One region of the Eubacterium sp. BL-380-WT-2B genome, then DNA from elsewhere that is predicted to be linked to it. Evidence: riboswitches for the same ligand, from Rfam matches in the RefSeq annotation. Region 1 holds a riboswitch; each other region holds the start of a gene.
The links. A riboswitch is a leader RNA that binds a small molecule or an ion and turns the genes downstream of it on or off. The one in region 1 is predicted to bind molybdenum cofactor.
Positions count from the first base shown of each region.

Region 2: another riboswitch for molybdenum cofactor. It lies ahead of FYJ53_RS02680 (ABC transporter substrate-binding protein); the one in region 1 lies ahead of FYJ53_RS13510 (substrate-binding domain-containing protein).
Region 3: another riboswitch for molybdenum cofactor. It lies ahead of FYJ53_RS16430 (ABC transporter substrate-binding protein); the one in region 1 lies ahead of FYJ53_RS13510 (substrate-binding domain-containing protein).

Region 1 covers NZ_VUMP01000006.1:233,036-239,323, reverse strand. Annotated here, with positions in the region: gene FYJ53_RS13525 (MFS transporter) at 1-1,072, opposite strand, end outside; gene FYJ53_RS13520 (ABC transporter ATP-binding protein) at 1,100-1,798, opposite strand; gene FYJ53_RS13515 (ABC transporter permease) at 1,782-2,489, opposite strand; gene FYJ53_RS13510 (substrate-binding domain-containing protein) at 2,569-3,441, opposite strand; molybdenum cofactor riboswitch at 3,531-3,648, opposite strand; gene FYJ53_RS13505 ((2Fe-2S) ferredoxin domain-containing protein) at 3,789-4,040, shown strand; gene FYJ53_RS13500 ([Fe-Fe] hydrogenase large subunit C-terminal domain-containing protein) at 4,027-5,727, shown strand; gene FYJ53_RS13495 (PP2C family protein-serine/threonine phosphatase) at 5,727-6,288, shown strand, end outside.
Region 2 covers NZ_VUMP01000001.1:558,075-564,362, reverse strand. Annotated here, with positions in the region: gene FYJ53_RS02695 (CD3324 family protein) at 1-70, opposite strand, end outside; gene FYJ53_RS02690 (ABC transporter ATP-binding protein) at 518-1,297, opposite strand; gene FYJ53_RS02685 (iron ABC transporter permease) at 1,299-2,339, opposite strand; gene FYJ53_RS02680 (ABC transporter substrate-binding protein) at 2,437-3,534, opposite strand; molybdenum cofactor riboswitch at 3,613-3,730, opposite strand; gene FYJ53_RS02675 (class I SAM-dependent methyltransferase) at 3,731-4,570, opposite strand; gene FYJ53_RS02670 (flavoprotein) at 4,712-5,248, opposite strand; gene FYJ53_RS02665 (formate/nitrite transporter family protein) at 5,378-6,157, opposite strand.
Region 3 covers NZ_VUMP01000008.1:78,808-85,095, reverse strand. Annotated here, with positions in the region: gene gpmA (2,3-diphosphoglycerate-dependent phosphoglycerate mutase) at 57-800, opposite strand; gene FYJ53_RS16435 (hypothetical protein) at 1,041-1,955, shown strand; molybdenum cofactor riboswitch at 2,048-2,183, shown strand; gene FYJ53_RS16430 (ABC transporter substrate-binding protein) at 2,175-3,215, shown strand; gene FYJ53_RS16425 (iron ABC transporter permease) at 3,280-4,287, shown strand; gene FYJ53_RS16420 (ABC transporter ATP-binding protein) at 4,287-5,063, shown strand; gene FYJ53_RS16415 (XdhC family protein) at 5,078-5,869, shown strand; gene FYJ53_RS16410 (nitrate/nitrite transporter) at 6,144-6,288, shown strand, end outside.

The sequences.
Region 1 (6,288 bases):
CCATAATCTGGACAAGGCTGAAAACACGGCCCTGCATGGCTTCCTCCACCCGTTCCTGAAGCAGGACGGTGATGGGCGCGGTGATAAAGGGAACAGTTAACCCCACAAAGAGCATAAACCCTAAAAAGACAGGAAAAACTGGTGAGAGTCCAAGCCCCAGGCAGAAGACGCCGCACAGGGTACTAAAGACCATAATGGTGGTTACACGGCTCTTAAAGCCGCCCCAGGCGGCAATGACGAGGCCGCCGATCATGGCGCCGACACTGTAGATGACTTCGTTGGCAGTCAGATACCATACCTCCCCGCCAAAGGTTCTGGCTATGAGAAGGGGGGTCAAAAAGGCGGTGGGTGTCACTAAAAACATGAGCAGCGCATAAAAAACAAGCAGCACCTTGATGAAAGAATGCCGGTAAGCGTAAAGAATGCCGGTTTTTAAATCGGAAACAGTGCCCGTGTCCTTGGCAGACTCAGCCCGTTTGTGGGGTGGGATTTTGAGAATGGACAGCAGGGAAATGCCAATGATGGCAGTGACAACATCAATGAAAAAGGTCGATTCCACAGACACTGTGGCCAGCAGGGCGCCACTGACCGCCGGAGCCACAATCATGGTCATGTTCTGGAGGCTTCCGTTAAAGCCGGTCACACGCATAAGCATGCTTTTGGGCGTGATCTGCGGAATGAGCGCGTTGACGGTGGGGGTCTGGATACCAGTGCCTACCGAGCGGATAGCGGATACCAGGAAGATAATCCATAACTCCCGGTAGCCCACGAAAAAGCTGAAGGCCAGCCCCAGTGTGGAAAGGGCGACCAGAGCATCGGCGCAGATAATCAGGTGTTTCCGGTTATAGCGGTCCGCCCACACGCCGGCAAAGAGGGAGATCAGTACCTGCGGAATAAAGGTGACAAGTGTGGAAATGGTCAGCATAAGCCCTGAGGAGGTGGTCAGTGTGACATACCAGATGATGGCATACTGGGTGAGAGAAGAGCCGAGAAGGGAAACGGTCTGGCTGGTTAAAAAAAGGATGATCCGTTTTTTCCAATCTTTATCGCGGGTACTGGCTTGCTGGTTCATTGGTTCCTCCTGAGGGCTTGCTGCCCGTTAGTTTAAGGTAATAAAATCCCGAATGACTGGATTTTTCGAGGCTTTAAAGGCTTTGACACTGCCGTTAAAGAGGAGCCTTCCGGAATCCATAAAGCTCAGGGAGTCACAGATGCGGTAGGCCTGGCTTGGATTGTGGGTGATGATGATAACGGTCAGTCCGGCTTCACGGTTTCTTTTAATCAGTGCAGCTTCAATAATTTTCAGGCTCTGAGGGTCAATGTTGGCGGTGGGCTCATCCAGAAGCAGGGTATCTGGTGAAAAGGACAGCGCACGGGCCAGGGCTGTTTTCTGGGATTCGCCGCCGGAAAGCTTTTTGGCGTTCTGCTTTGCGATCTCCTCGATTTTAAATTCCCGCAGCAGCCCCTCGACGATGGGGGCGGCGGCAGCTTTTCCGTACTTGCGTATCTTCAGGGGATAAGCGATGTTGTCATAGACCGACATGGCGAAAAGGTAGGGGGTGTGGCTGGCGTAGGTCAGCTTTTTCAGCACAGTTTCATCACCAGGGAGGCCATTGTAAGTGATGACGCCGCTGGTGGGGGCGAGAAGCCCGGCGACAGATTTCATCAGGGTGGTTTTTCCTGAGCCGTTAGGTCCTAAAATTCCGTGGATTTTTCCGGATTCAAGACGCAGGCTGTCCAGTGACAGGACGGTTTTTCCGTGATAAGTCTTGGTGAGTTTTTCAATCGCGATTTGCATAAGGGTCTCCTACCATATATTTGTACAGGATCGAATTCGTGACAAAAGAGATGACCAGCAGAATAATGCCCATGGCGATGGAAACAGCGTATTCACCCATGTTATTGTTCATGGCAATAAAGGTGGTCATGACCCGTGTATAGTTTTTTATATTGCCGCCCACGATCATCACAGCACCGACCTCGGATACAGCCCGCCCGAAACCGGTGACCAGAGCGATCATGATGCTGGCCTTAAGCTCCCGGATCAGCAGGAAGAGAATATCCCGGCCGCCTGCCCCAAGGGTTTTACCCATGGTTACCACAACCTGGCCGTTGACAGTGGTGTCGTTAAACACAATGCCCATGATAATAGGCGTAACGAGGATCACCTGGGCGATGATCATGGCAGTGGGCGTGTACATGAGCTTTAAATGCCCTAACGGACCGGAGCGGGCGAGCACCAGTGAGGTGAACAGTCCAATGATGACCGGCGGAAAAGACATAAAAGTGTAAAGCAGCCGGGATACGATCCGCTTTCCCCTGAATTCCTTGATGCCGAGCAGGATGCCCAGTGGCACGCCGAGAACAGTGGAATAAATGGTGGAGGAGAAGGATACATACAAGGAAAGCCCGACAATCTGGTAAATTTCCGGGTCGCCGGAGATCAGAAGATGGAAGGCCTCAATGAAGCCATTGATAATATAATCCATAGGAAACCTCGTCAGTCTGTCAATTCAAAATCAGCGCCCGAAAAAACGGACGCTGACAAATTCTAAATTCAGTTAATGCTTATTTGCTGGCGTTTGGTACAAAGGTTGGTTCGCCGTTGATTTTATAATCAGCGATGGCCTTTTGCGCTTCGTCGCTTAAAATCCATTCCTGGAATTTTTTGGCGCCGTCGGTGTTCAGCTCAGCACTGACCTTGTCAGGGTTGACGACAATGACTCCGTACTGGTTATACAGGTTATCATCCTTTTCGACAACAACTTCAAGATCCAGATTATCCTTCATATTTAACCAGGTAGCGCGGTCAGACAGGGTATAGGCTAATTTTTCATTGGCCATTTTCAGGGTGTCGCCCATGCCAGAGCCGGATTCGATGTACCAGGGCTGTCCTGCAGGGGTAACGCCTGCTTTTTCCCACAGGCCCAGCTCCTTGGTATGGGTACCGGATTTGTCGCCTCTGGATACAAATTCAGACTGGGTTTCAGCAATGGTCTGGAAGGCTTTTACCGCGTCGTTTGGAGCGACTTCCTTCAGTTTTGCCGGGTCATCCTTACTGCCCAGAACAATGAAGTCATTGTACATAACGTCAAAACGTTCGATGCCATAGCCTTCCTTGACAAAATCCTCTTCCTGAGATTTTGCATGAACCAGAAGCACATCGGCTTCTCCGTTTTTGCCCATTTCAATGGCTTTACCCGTTCCGACGGCCACAACCTTTACGGCAATGCCGGTTTCCTCTTCAAACTTGGGCAGGAGCACATCAAGCAAACCGCTGTCCTGTGTGCTGGTGGTGGTGGCCATAATAATTTCACCGTTGGAGCCTGGCTCCAGCTTTTCGGTTTTAGCAGTATTGTTGTTGCTGCTGCATCCTGCCAGGCCGATGACCATGGTCATCGTCAACAGCGCGGCCAGAACCAGTGTTAATTTTTTTTTCATTTCTCTTCCTCCTTGATAATGAAAATTAAATATATAAAAGAATAATCTTCTATACCATTATAATTTGCGAGGAGGAAATAAACGCAGTGCGCACGTTTATCATCTATCCTTCTCACAATGGAAAGCACAGCCGTTTCCCGCTGCACTCTGACGATTTTGAATCCATGGATTGACTTTAGGATAAAAAATTCGGATAGATAAATCTTTAAAACGATTTCGATATGACTATTTTAACAGAAAATGGCGAAGAATTCAAGCGGCAGTACTAATTGACAAGGGCTGTCAGGCGTGCTAGGATTAATCTGTCAGAAGAACACAGGGATTAGAACAATATTGAGGAGTAAAAAATGAAGGAAATACATATTTGTATTGGCAGTGCCTGCCATGTCAAGGGTTCCTATCAGGTGGTACAGCGCTTCAAGGAGCTGGTGGCTGAACGGGGCCTCGAAAATGAAGTGGAGCTGATGGGTACCTTCTGTCTGGACGCCTGCAGCGACGGGGTGGCTGTCAAGGTTGACGATCATATTTATACGGTTAAGCCAGAGGGCGTTGACCAGCTGTTTGACCAGATAATGGAGGGAAATAATGGGTGTCATTAATTTTACCAGGGCGAGCTGCCGGAATTGTTATAAATGTATTCGATACTGTCCGGTAAAGGCCATTAAACTGATGGATAATCAGGCTCAGATCGTTGAGGATCTGTGCATTGGCTGCGGTAACTGTTTTCGGATTTGTCCCCAGAATGCCAAATATGTGGCCAGCGATGTGGACAGCATCAGGCAGTGGCTGGAGGAGGGACCGGTGGTTCTGAGTTTGGCGCCGTCCTTTCCCGCCGGGTTTAATACGGAAGACCCGCTGCAGGTACTGGGCGGGCTGCGGGCTCTGGGATTTACAGTGATTGAGGAGACTGCTATTGGGGCAGAGCAGGTCTCAAAATACTATGCCAAGGATTACTGGGGCACAAAACGCCATGTGATCACAACCTCCTGCCCGACGGTTAACATGATGATCGAAAAATATTATCCCGATGTGGTGGAATACCTGAGTGAGGTGGTATCTCCCATGACCGCTCACGGTATGATGCTGAAGGAAAGGTATCCCAACGCGAAAGTTGTGTTCGCAGGGCCCTGCATCTCAAAGAAGATGGAAGCCGTCGACGCTGCCAGTCCGATCATCGACGGCGTGCTGACCTTTGATGAGCTGGATGTGTGGTTTAAGGAAGAAGGGATTAATGTAGCCGATATGCCAGCAGGCAGCTTTGACGCGACGGGCTGTAACGTGGCGCGCTTCTATCCGCTGGCCGGAGGTGTGGAAAAGACCAGTGTACCAGGTGTGCAGGGCGTCCGGCGGGTCATAAAAATTGACGGCCTCAAAAACTGCCGTGACTTTCTGGATGATATCGGTAAGCTGGAGGGCCAGTACTGGATCGAAATGAACGCCTGCGTCGAGGGCTGTGTCAACGGCCCGGGTAATACCCACAGCCCTCTGGTCAAGTATGAGCGGATCGAGCGCGTGACAGATTACATTAATAATAATGCCCGGAAGGACCCGGAAACACCGGAGCAGGCACCAGATTTCAGCCGTGGCTTCGCTGTTGAGAAAAAGGACCCCTTTGCGGGTGTGCCGGAGGAAGCCATTGAAGAAATTCTGCGGCAGACAGGAAAATTCACCCCGAAAGACGAGCTGAACTGCGGTACCTGCGGTTATGACAGCTGCCGTGAAAAAGCCGCGGCGGTTTACTGCGGCATGGCAGAGCTGGACATGTGCCTGCCTTTTATGCGCAACCGCAACGAGGCCATCTCCAATTTAATTATCGCGTCGACGCCAAACGCCATCGCGGTGCTGGACAAGGATTTCAGGATCGTTGATTTTAACGGGGCAGCCGAAAAGCTGTTCAAGACCGCCAAAACCGATGTGCTGCACAAAAATTTCGTTGAAGTCTTTGACTACAACCCGTTCAAAAAGCTGGACAATGTCGAGGGCAATTATTACAGCGGACGGGGACTTTACGCCCGCGGCAATATCCATTTTATGGAAATTCTGACCTATATCCCGGGACAGAAGATGTACATGGGAATATTTGTGGACATCTCCAGAGAGATCAAAAAAGAACGGGCATATCAGAAGATGCAGGAAGAAACCCTGGATATGGCCCAGAAGGTCATCGACAAGCAGATGCGCGTCGCCCATGAAATCGCAGAGCTGCTGGGTGAAACCACTGCCGAGACCAAAGTTACGCTGACCCGGCTGCAAAAGGTTGTAGGAACAAGAGAGGAAGAGGAATAATGGCTTTTTTTGTCGATATTGCCCATGACAGCATCAATAAGCACCACCAGGAGCTGTGCGGCGATAATGTGGAAATCCGCATCAACGATGAGAGCGTGATCGTTGTTCTGGCCGACGGGCTTGGAAGCGGTGTGAAAGCCAATATCCTGGCGACCATGACCTCCACCATTGCGGCGACCATGCTGGAGGACAAGATGTCGCTCAAGGATGTGGTGGAAACGCTGGAGGCCACCCTCCCGGTCTGCCAGGTCCGGAAGCTGGCTTACTCGACCTTTACCATCGTCCAGGTTTACTGGAAAACCCGGCGGCTTTATATCGTTGAGTTTGACAACCCGCCCATTGTCTATATCCGGGACGGGGAAATTTTAGAGCTGGAACGCCATCCCATCGAGTTCCAGGGCAAACAGATCTACGAAACCACCATGAAAATTGAGGAGAATGATGTTCTTGGCTTTTTCAGTGACGGTGTGATCCACGCCGGGGTGGGAACCCTGCTCAATTTCGGATGGCAGTGGGAGGACGCGGCCGACTATCTTCTGGCACGCACCTATGATGAGAAAA
Region 2 (6,288 bases), on a different contig from region 1:
CGTCAATATAATCCTGAATTTTGTCAACAAGTTCTTTTGGCAGCACGTCGCCTGCCTTGATATAGCTCATTATGCTCCTCCTAATTTATTTTTTAGGATTAAGCAAGGGCTATACACAACTCATTATTCTGATGTCATGCGATAACCCCTGCTAAGCACAACGATCCGAAGCGTACTTCATAAACTTTCCCTTTCGTCGTAAATTTGAACACAAAAAGCCCGCGGCCAACACACCACACCTCTAAAGATGCAGAACGCTCCTGCGGGCAGTATAAATCAAATATAAAACCGTACAACCGCAAAAGCCGCTGCACCGCCATGATTCGATAAGTTGAAGCCGTCTGTCTGGTATGTTTCTAAAAAGGTCAACGAAACAAAGGGGTTTGCCCCCATCATCACTGTACCCTTTCAACTGTATTTAGTTGAGAACCCTGTAAACAGACAAAGCCGACATCAACACACCTCTTTCAATCATTTTTCTAAATTATAACATCCGGGCCGTTTCTTGTCAAAACCCTTAAATCTTGGCCGCAATGCATGCCATCCGCTCTGCCTCCTCCACATAGACCAGGTGCAGGGCCGTGCGGTATACGGCACTCAGCGTTTTTTCACTTAATATATCGCTTACTGTGCCTGTTAACATGTGCCCGTCCCGGTCCAGGATGCCTGCCTTCCCCTCAAGCAAAATCGGCTGGTCCGGGTTATGGGTAGTCATGATAACTGCGTAATCCCGGCCACACAGTTTTTTGATGAGCCGCATAATGTTTAATTGATTGCCGTAATCCAGCGCGGAGGTCGGTTCATCAAAAAGAATAATTTCCGGCTGCTGAACGATGGCTCTGGCAATACATGCCTGCTGCTTTTCACCACCGCTGATCTGAGTGCAGAGACGGTGCGCGAGGTGTTCAATGCCGAGCAGCGAAATGGTTTCATCTACAATTTCGTAATCTTTTTTCTTTGGTGTCACCAGCATTCCCACATGCGCGGCCCTTCCCATGGCGATGTAGTCCCGCACAGAGTAGCCGTAGGTTATCTCCGTGGTCTGAGGCACATAGGCAATTTTAAAGGCCGTTTCTCTGGAGCTCATTTTATCCAGACGAGCACCGTCCACCAATATCTCCCCGGTTGTCAGAGGCGTCAAGTTTGCAAGGGAATTAAGGAGCGTTGACTTACCCGCTCCATTTGGGCCAAGGATGGTAAAAATCTCTCCCTTTTCCAGTGTGAATGAAATATCGGTAAAAACATTTTCCCTAGTTGGATAGGAGAAGCCAGCTTTTTTCACTTCCAGTAAGGCCATATCACGCACTCATCCTTTGCTTGATCAATACCCAGGTAAAGAAGGGCGCTCCGATAAAGCCGGTTAAAATACCAAGGGGAAGCTCCCCACCGGTAAGCGTCCGGGCCAGGGTATCAATGATGATCAGAAATGCGGCGCTGAGCAGTGTGGTGACCGGCAGCAGCCGCACATTGTTACTGCCCACCACCATTCTTCCAAGGTGAGGCATAACAAGCCCGATCCATCCAATGGTTCCGCTCATACATACTGCCGAAGCCGTCAGCACGGTAGAGCAGATGATGGCAATCCCTCTCTCAAAGCGCAGGTTAACGCCCAGAGACCGCGCCTCATTATCCCCGACAGATAAAATATTAATCCGCCACCGCATGATAATAAGCACTGCGCCGCTGATGATCATAATCGGCGCAATGGCCATAAGCGTGGGATAGGTGACCTTCGCGATGCTCCCCAGCTGCCAGTAGGTCATGTCAGGCAGTTGGGTATCCGTATCTGCAATGTATTTTGTGAGGCCAATGATCGAATTCATAAATCCGCCTACGATCACACCGGCCAATACCAGCATCATGGTTGAATTACGGTGCATCAGCTTTGGAATAGAGGTGGTGACAAACACGGTTAAAAGACCGCCCGCAAAGGCCAGCACCTGTGTCATTCCACTCCCCAGACTCATCAGGATTGCAACAGCCGCGCCCACACAGGCTCCGGCGGAAACCCCCAGAAGATCTGGCGATACCAGAGGGTTTTTAAACATCCCCTGATAGGTGGCCCCGGCCAATGCCAGGGAACCACCGACCAGGACAGCAGCCAGTACACGCGGCAGCCGCAGGTTGATAATAACATCATACATTGTCTTATCCCAGGTTGGGGTGATGGGGAATATCTGGGACAGCAGTATTTTGACAGCCTGTATTACCGGCACATGATAACGCCCCACACACAGCGCTGTTAAAATAAGTACAATAACCGCCGCCAGTGTCAAAACCAGTCCAAGCGGCCTGTCTTCCGGATTTTTCACCCTGTTTTCTTTTATATCTCTCGCCATACAGTTTTGTCCTTTTATTTTCAAAAAAGCCGCCGGGCAATCGGCGGCTTTGACTGTTTATTCTTTCATATTATTTCTTTATGCCCTTTAATCCGGCTTAGCGTCCGTCCGGGGCATTTTTGCCAGCTAAAATCGCATCCGCATATTCATCTGAAAGATCATAGCCTAAATAATCTTTGTAGAAGGAAATGGTTTCCTTTTTCATGTCAATGTCCTCGAATTTATCCGGATATAGGGTTTTAGCCACCCAAAGCACCTGCAGCGCAGACTCTGAACCAAAGCGGTCCCACTGGAAGGTTCCCTGCGGGTTGCGGTAAACCTTACCGTCCTGAACCGCCTTCAGGTTTGCCAGTGAAGCGTCGCTCATCAAGGCATCATAGGCGTCTGCCTGTCCAGTTCCGCCAACAATGATCACATCCGGATTAATGCTCAAAAACTGCTCCGGTGTAATTTCCTTGCTCATTCCTTGAAGAATCCCATCAGTGGATAATTTTCCACCAGCCATGGTCAGCCATTCTTCCTGCATTGTACCGTTTCCGGTTGTTTTGTAAGGACTGGTGCCGCTCTGTCCATCGACATAGTGTACAACAGGCTTGTCCTCATCTTTTACGTCCTTTAAACGGTCCTGAACCAGCTTAATGTTCTTTTCCAGATACTCAACGTACTTGTCAGCCCGTTCCTTTTCGCTGGTTCCCAGCGCTTCACCGGTTTTTAAGACAGATTCCTTTAAACCTTCATAATTATTGAACATCATACACGCTGCGTTAAGCCCTGCAGCACGGTAAGCTTCGGCGTCCTCATCACTGGAGGTAATGACCAGATCCGGTTTCAGGTTCAACAGCTCTTCAGCGGTCACGTCGCCATTTCCGCCGACTGTCTGTTTTTCCATAATGGCTGGATTAACGATCTGCATCCAGGTAAAGCTTGGCTTCTGCAGGGTGGCCATGTAGGCAGTCTGTTTATCCTGCCCTCCCAGTGTGATCATAATCTGGTTGCTGGACGGCCAGAGGTTAATAACCGACTTCACTTCTGCCGGAACCGTCACCTCAACGCCTGACATATCGGTAATGGTGCGGTCTCCGTCCGCATTGTCTGACTTCGCTGTATCACCGTTGTTTTGTGAACAGCCAGCTGCAGCAAAGCTGAGAAGCACCAGCACCAGCAAAACAGATAGGGTTTTTTTAAATTTTTTCATTTCTCACATCTCCTTCTTTCCCTATATTTTATATATAAAAAAGGGCATACTCCGTTTAAGAATATGCCCGTTTGGTATCAAACAGCTCAATTGCATTCTTCTCAAATACGGAAAGCGCAGGCGTTTCCCCCTACACTCATCGGTCCGCAGCCATGGGACTTCCTTTAGGCCTGTAGACTCGAATGCATATTTAATTTTAAAGCTCCAGTTTTCCCGGTTTCCACCACATGACGTAGGTTTCAGTCTCACGCCTGAAAGAGACGCCGCCTCCCGGTAAATCCGTAAGCCACTCATCCACGTTTTTCCTGAAAACTTTTTCCCGATCTTCCGGTACTGGATGCAGGGTTCTCAAATCATTGTAGGCTGCTTCCCGGCTTTCGTAATCGCAGTGAAAGCCATCTGCCACAATTTTAACGTTAGGGTTTACGCCCATATCGTAGAGCAGATTAAAATTCACATTATATCCAAGCAAACGGTTCATTGGAGGTATTGGCCTCAGCGCATCATCCACACCGTAAAACAAAGCGTCGTGCACATGCTTCAAGCTGGGGTTTTTGGCCCAGCAGAGAATAAAGACATATTTATTTGCCAGTGCATTCAGCTTGATGAGATCAGCGAGGGCTGTTGTCCGTGACGCGATGACAATATCGTGCTTTTCGATATTTTCCCCGGGCTTCACATCATCCCAATTCAAAAGCCGGGTGGTCAGATTTGACACACCGGCAGCGGCAGCGTTTTCCTGACACTTTTCCAGCATTTGCTGGGACACATCCAGGCTGGTGACACTTTTCGCCATACCGGCAATCGGCACAGAAAGCCTGCCAGGCCCACAGCCCACGTCCAATACTGTATCTTCCTTTGTAATAATCAAAGCGTCCAGCTGATTCTGTGTGTACTCTCTTTCCAGCTGTGCCATTTTATTGTACATACGCGCAACCGCGCCCCACATTTTTGCAGGGTCGCTGTTCATTGGGCTCGCCTTGCCTGCCGGATGGCTTAATTCTGAAATTGCCGCCCAGTTTACTAATCCATTCATAGCTTCACCACATTTCCTGTTTTACTGGATTATTTTTTTAGTTGATTCTGAAAATATTTCCTATTACATTTTATCTCTTTTATTTAAAATTGTCCATGCTGTTTCCAACAAAGACAATTTTTTACCCTACTTTTCCATTTTCTAAATTTCTGTCATTTTCTCCAATGCCTTGATGATCGTCTGGAAAATCTGTTCATTAGACGGCATGCGGTTGGGCGCTCTGCCCTCCCCGTTTTCAACAAAAATACAGCCATCTTCCTTTAAAGTCTGGATATTCCGCTGCACACTGGGCTTGCTGTACATCATCGGATTAATGTTATTGGCAAACACAATGGGGGCTGTGGTGGAAAGAATGGTCGTCGTCAGTAAATTATCCGCTATGCCATTGGCCGCTTTGCCAATGGTATTGGCCGAGGCTGGAGCGATCAGCAGCAAATCAGACTGGTCAGAGGTTTTGTGCTCAGGATCCCATACCTTTGGTTCCTCAAACTGGTCGATTTCAACCGGATTCCCCGACACGCGCCGCAATGGAAGCGGTGTAATAAAATTAAGGGCATTCGGGGTTAATATCACCTTTACCTCTGCTTTTTCATTTCGCAGCATCCGGATGAGTCCAGGAATCTGGTCAACCGGCGTACATGCCGTAATCCCAATGGTTATGTTTTTTCCAATCAGCATTTTCATTTCTCCTGTAAACATTTAAATTTTCTCATTCATTATAGCACAGATAAAACAGAAGACGTAAACCGCTTTCAAATTTATATTAAGAATACCCTTATATATATAAAGGTATTCCTTTATCATTCTCTAGTTATTTTTACGAATGTATGCATAATAGTAAGCGCATGGTACGATTATGGCGCCGCCGATAATATTGCCGAGTGTGACAGGCAGCAGATTGTTGATAAACATCTGCCCCCAGCTGACATCTGCCCCCAGGAAAATTCCAAGAGGAATATAGGTCATATTGGCAACACTATGTTCAAAGCCCGCAAAAACAAAAAGCATGATCGGAAACCAGATCGCAAAGATTTTGCCGATCATATCCTTTGAGCCGGCCTGCATCCAGCACGCTAAAACAACCAGCATATTACATAGAATACCGCGGATAAGCGCTGTTGAAAAAGGCATCCCAGCCTTTGCCTGTGCAACGGCCACCGCTTTTTCCAGCACCGCGTCTGCATAAAGACCGCTTTTGGCCAAAACAAAAGCCAACAAAATCGATCCGATTAAATTGCCGATATAAACAACCACCCAGTTTGTCAGCATCCCTTTGATGGTAATTTTTTTATCCATCAGGGCCAGTGTCATCAGGTTATTGCCTGTAAACAGCTCTGCGCCGCATAATATTACCATCATCAAGCCTGCCGGGAATACCGAAGCGCCAATAAACTTAGCGAGCATAGCCTCGCTTAAGGCGCCTTTGCCAATTCCTGTCGCCAGTAAAAATCCATGGGCGCCAAAGCCAATAAAAATACCTGCAAAAATGCCGAGAATCAGCATTTTACCAATGGAGAGGGAGGCCTTTTTCACACCATTCCCAACCCACACTTCTCCGATCTCCGCCGGAGAAAGAAAACCATTCATTTCACGCACCTCCTGAATGTTTATTTCAGAATTATATCATAACTTCAAGCGTTGTAAAAGTATAAATTTTTATCCTATTTAGCCTTATTTTTATATTTTAAACATTATAAAATAGCATCAAATCGCTATAA
Region 3 (6,288 bases), on a different contig from region 1:
ATGCCTTCACCCCATCAAAAAAACGGTGGCCAGAAAGCCACCGTTTTTTCTGTTTTTTATTTTGCTTTTCCCTGCTCAGCCACTTTTTTCATTCGTGTTTCAATAATGGATTGGTCTCCCAGGTAGTAATGGTCAGTCATATTAAAGTCATCGTCGAATTCATAAATCAAAGGAATACCGGTTGGGATATTGACACCCATGATCTCATCCTCCGACAGGTTTTCAAAATATTTAACCAGCGCGCGGATCGAGTTTCCGTGGGCTACCAGCAGAACGCGTTTGCCCTCAAGCATATCCTTTTTTATCACATTTTCATAATAAGGGATAACGCGAGTGATCGTATCCTTCAGGCTTTCTGCCAAAGGCAGCTCGCTTTTTTCCACATTTCGATACTGCTCCTGCAGCTGTGGGTTTCTGGGGTCATCCGGTTCCAGAGCCGGTGGACGGACGTCAAAGGATCGGCGCCAGATTTTGACCTGTTCCTCTCCGTATTTCTCTGCTGTCTCGGCCTTATTCAGCCCTTGCAAGGCGCCATAATGGCGTTCGTTAAGCTTCCAGTCCTTTATGACTGGCAGCCAGGCCCGGTCCATGGTATCCAAAACCACGTTTAAGGTATCCACCGCTCTTTTTAAAAAAGAGGTGTAACAGATATCAAAATCGTAGTCCTTTCCTTTTAGCATATTGCCAGCGTCTGCGGCTTCTTTAATACCTTTATTCGATAAAATTACGTCCGTCCATCCTGTAAACAGGTTCAGGCGGTTCCATTCACTTTCACCATGTCTTAAAAGTACAAGCTTCATCTTTATCATCTCCAGTTCTTTTAAAATTTTATACCCAAAAATTTCTGGAAATTGCATATTTTTCAAAAATGATTCTTTTTTATACCCAATTATTTTTTACAACTAAGATTCATTCTCATCTTTATCTAAATTTTACTTTAGAATCAAGTTGAAGTCCCTGCTGTTATCAACTATAATTGACATACAGGCAATAAAACACCTGTTTGATGATAATAATATCTGAGAGGGAGAGCTAATATTATGAGATTAATTACCCGTTCTGATTTCGACGGCCTTGTCTGTGGCGCGCTGCTCAAGGAAGCCGGAATCATTGACCACTGGAAATTTGCCCATCCTAAAGACTTGCAGGATGGCCTGGTAGAGGTCAACGAAGATGACTGTCTGGCAAATGTCCCTTTTGTGGAGGGCTGCGGCCTTTGGTTTGACCATCATTCCAGTGAGTTTGAGCGCAACCAGCTTGAAGGCAAATATAAAGGTGAAAGCCGTATCACGCCATCCTGTGCGAGAATCATTTACGAATACTATGGCGGTGAGGAACGCTTTTCACATTTCAATGAAATGCTGGCCGCCGTCGACAAGGTGGACTCTGGCAATTTGACTATTGATGAAATTCAAAACCCGGAAGGCTGGATATTGATCGGTTTTCTGATGGACCCCAGAACCGGGCTTGGACGCTGGCGTAATTTTACCATCTCCAACTACCAGCTGATGGAAAAGCTCATTGATGCCTGCCGTACCATGTCCACTGATGAGATTCTAAACCTTTCCGACGTTCAGGAGCGTATCGAAGTTTATTTTGAGCAAACCGCCAAGTTTAAGGAAATGGTAAACAAATATACCCGAACCGACGGCGATGTCATCATCTCTGATCTGCGCGGCGTCGACCCTATTTATACGGGGAACCGTTTTCTTATTTACAGTATGTATCCAAAGCAGAATATTTCTGCCTGGATTGTCAGCGGCAAAGGTGGTCTGGGCTGTTCTGTGGCTGTTGGTTATTCGGTCTTAAACCGGACTTCCAACATTGACGTTGGCAGTTTAATGCTGAAATATGGCGGTGGCGGCCATAAGGCTGTCGGCACCTGTCAGTTTAAAGACGAGGAAATTGAAGCGAAGCTCCCTAAGCTGCTGGATGAGCTTGTGAATCCTCAATAAAAATCATCCATCTGCAACCCCGCTTCTGTCACAGGGAGCGGGGAGTTTTATTTTTCTTCTTTAAAACGTTATCAAACCGTGCTATAATGAATTTATATAACAAGCTCTGATGGACTTAACCTAAAAACGGATTGCCCAAAATCATTTGTTCATGGTTTTGCCACGATAGGGTACTGTTGGAAACGGCTTTACCTTCTGTATTTGAAAAGGAGTAAAAAAATGAGAAAAAAACTACTGTGCATGATTCTGGTCCTTACTTTAATTTTAAGTATGACTGCCTGCAGCCCAAAGCAGGAGGACTCGTCAGACAAAGCATCCGGCGAGATTAAAGTCACAGACGCCATCGGACGCGAGGTGACGCTTCCTGCACCAGCGACGAAGGTGGTGGGAACACACAATCCATCCTTAAATACTGCGGTTGTCATTGGCGGCGGTGGCAAATACATTGTCGGATTTGGAAATAAAGATATGGCCCGTGGCCTGTACGAGGAAGTAATCGACGGATATGACGACCTGCCGCAAATCGGTAAGGCCAAGGATATCAATATGGAAACAGTTATGGAGTTGGGCGCAGACCTCGCTATTCTGCCTGAACGTTTCGCCAATCAAGCCGACCAGTTCGCCGAAGTCAATGTCCCGGCAGTTGTTGCTCTCCCCAATGATGAAAGCTTCGACACAGTCACCAACTCTCTGAAAATTGTCGGAAAGGCTCTGGGTGAGGACAAACGCGCGGAAGAAATCACTTCCTTTATCGACGATAAAATCGCCGATGTCAGCAAAAAGGTGGGTTCAGCCTCTGAAAAACCGTCCATTTTATTTTTAGGCGGTTCCAGCCCTCTCACCGTTGCGCCCGACGCCATGATTCAGACCTATATTATCGAAAAGGCCGGCGGTACTAACGCAGTCAGCGGGGTCGATAAAAAAGGGGAGTTCGCCGATGTGAGCATTGAACAGATTGTCGGCTGGAATCCCGATATTATCTGGATACCCTCCTATGCTAAATACAAGGCCGACGATCTTCTGAACGACCCGGCCTGGAGCAGCATTAAAGCCGTACAGGATAAGGCCGTTTATGTCTTTCCATCCTCTCTGGAGCCGTGGGACTACCCCACCGCCTCCTCTGTACTGGGAGTCTGCTGGGCAGCTAATAATCTTCACGGTGATCTTTACAGCTCAGATGATTTTATGAAGGATGTCGATGCCTTCTATCAGATGGTCTACGGCAAAACCTTTACCAAGGAACAGCTTGGGCTTCAATAAGCATTGAGGTCTTCCGGGCTGGCGGGCTGTGCAATTGCCTGCCGGCCCTTTCATTTTATCTGCTATGAAGAACACAAAACATCGACATCTCATTATTGTACTGAGCACCATATTGCTCTCGCTCATGGTTATCGCCTGCTGCGTTGGGCGTTATACAGTTAACCCTCAGGATATGCTTTATGCCATCCAGACTAAAATGACAGGCGAGCCGGGGAATCTGGCCATGGAAAACGTCTTTTTTGTCATTCGGCTGCCCCGTGTCATTGCCGCAGTCAGCATTGGTGCGGTGCTTTCACTCTGCGGCGCGGTCTATCAGGGCATTTTTAAAAACCCACTGGTATCGCCGGACTTGCTCGGTGTCTCCAAGGGCGCCTGTGTAGGCGCGGCTTTTTCAATCCTGCTGGGCGGCGGTATGCTTGCGCGTCAGCTGTCTGCTTTTGCCTTCGGCATCATCGCCATGCTTATGACCATGACCTTTCCAAAGCTCCTGCGCAACCAGAGCAACCTTGTTCTGGTGCTTGCCGGTATCATCACCAGCGGCTTTATGGACTCAATTCTTGGACTTATGAAATTCACTTCTGAAAATGATACGGATCTCGCCGCCATTGTTTTCTGGCAAATGGGCAGTCTGGCCTCCATAAAGGTTCATGAAATTCTTTCTGTGCTGCCTGTGTTCGCTGTTGGCGCGTTTATCCTGCTGAGCCTCTCCTTTCGGATCAACATCCTTTCCTTTGGCGATATTGAAGCCCAGAGCCTTGGGGTTAACGTTAAAAAAATCCGATGGATCATCATCCTGATCGCCAGCCTGCTGACAGCCAGTGCGGTCTGTATCAGCGGAACCATTGCCTGGATTGGGCTGATCATGCCCCATCTCGCAAGGATGCTGGCCGGCTCCGACCATATTAAATCTCTCCCGGTAACCATGCTGATGGGTGGTATTTTTCTTCTTCTCATTGATACCATCGCCCGGACCGCCACCTCTCTGGAAATTCCGCTTTCGGTTTTGACAGGACTCATCGGCGCGCCCTTCTTTGCCTGGCTTTTATACCGGCAGAAAGCAAAGGTAAGCTGATGAAGATACAAATTGAAAAGTTGTCCTTCTCCTATGATGAAGCCGCTCCTCTGCTAAAAAGTATTGACTTTACCCTTAACGCTGGGCGGGTAATATCCATTCTGGGACCAAACGGAGCGGGGAAAACAACGCTGCTCAACTGTATTGCAGGCCTTTTTAAGCCCAGGGAGGGTAATATCCTGATTGACGGAAAGAACATGGAGACGCTCTCCCACCGGGAGGTTGCCAGAATAATCGGCTATGTGCCACAGATCATTGTCCCTGCCTTTTCCTATTCTGTTTTAGATTATGTGGTGACAGGCTGCGCCCCGCACATTGGCACCTTTGAACGGCCAAAGCAGATTCATTTTGACGCTGCCATGGCTGCGCTGGAGTCCATGGGGATCGCGGCACTCAGAGATAAGCCCTACAACGAAATCAGCGGCGGCGAACGGCAGCAGGTCAGCATTGCGCGAGCTCTGGCTCAAAGGCCGGCTTTTATCCTGATGGATGAGCCCACCGCCCATCTGGACTATGGCAACCAGATTCAGGTTCTTAAGACAATCCGCACCATGGCTTCTCAGGGCTATGGCATTGCGCTGACCACACACAATCCCGACCATGCGCTGCTTCTGGGTGATCAGCTGGCTGTCCTGGAACGGGACGGCACCTTTACCTTTGGCAAATGTAAGGAGGTATTGACGGAGCCCTTTCTTAATCATCTTTACGGCATCGACCTCCGGCTTGAGGAAATTCCTTCTGTTGGCCGCCGGGTCTGCTTTGCACCAAAACTATAAAATGGAGGTTTACCATGAATCCAAAAAAATTACTGGAAGAACAGCTTAAGCTGGAGGAAGCCGGGCGTCCCTACGCAGTCATCACCATCATCCGGGCCAACGGCGCTGTCCCCAGAAAAAGCGGCAAAATGCTGGTAACCGCGGATGGCAACAGCATTGGCACCATTGGCGGCGGCAGCTCGGAGCTTTTGGCCATACAGGACGCTCAGGCATGTATCCGCTATGGCGAAAACGCCGTTAAGGATTATGTCCTGAACAGCGAAAACGGTATGGTCTGTGGCGGAGACTTCTCTGTATTTATTGAGGTTGAAAACCCAAGACCGCGTCTGCTGCTCTGCGGCGCTGGCCACGTTGGAACTGCCCTTATGAAAGCCGCCCATCTGGCTGGCTTTGATATCACTTTGGTCGATACCCGTGCAGAGGACCAGATCGGAGACGCCATCCTGCTGGCAGATACCTATGTGCCTGTTGAGGACTTCTACAAAGGGATTATGGCACTGACGATTCCCGCTGGAGCCTTTATCGTCATTACTACTTATGGCCATCGTTTTGACAAAGAAGCGTTGGCGGCAGCTCTGACCAAAAAGGCCGCCTATCTTGGAATGATCGGCAGCCGAAAAAAAATCGCAGCGGTTTATGAAAAGCTGCGTTCAGAGGGTTTTACCCATGAGCAGCTGGAAGCAGTTTATGCGCCCATTGGCATGGATATTGGCGGTGAAACCCCTGAGGAGATCGCCATTTCCATTGTCGCTGAAATGCTGGCGGTTAAATATAAACGAAGTGGCGCGCATTTAAAGGATCTCTAACTGATATGTTTATAATTTTACCGGAGACAGGTTCTTCGGTTTTTTATTTTTTGTTCAGAGTCTTTGAGTTGTTTTTGTGAAAGCCCGATTCATTTTAGACTCACTTTTGATTATTTTTTGTAATTTCTTCTTTTTTATTTTCTAAATCCCTTTCAAAACCCTTTTAACACACTATATTTTCGTAATTTTATATTTATTTTGTTTTATGGCACACATCTTGCGTTAACATATTGGCATCAGAGATCTGAAACATTTTTAGAAAGGAAAAGAAACAATGGACCTTAAGAAAAAACGTTATATTCTCATGTTCTTTATGGGAATGCTCTACTCTTCCCAAAACGTCATGCCCTGGTTTTCAACTTACTATTACAAAGCCATGCAGGGGGCCCTCGGCTATACAGATGGCCAGCTTGGAATGC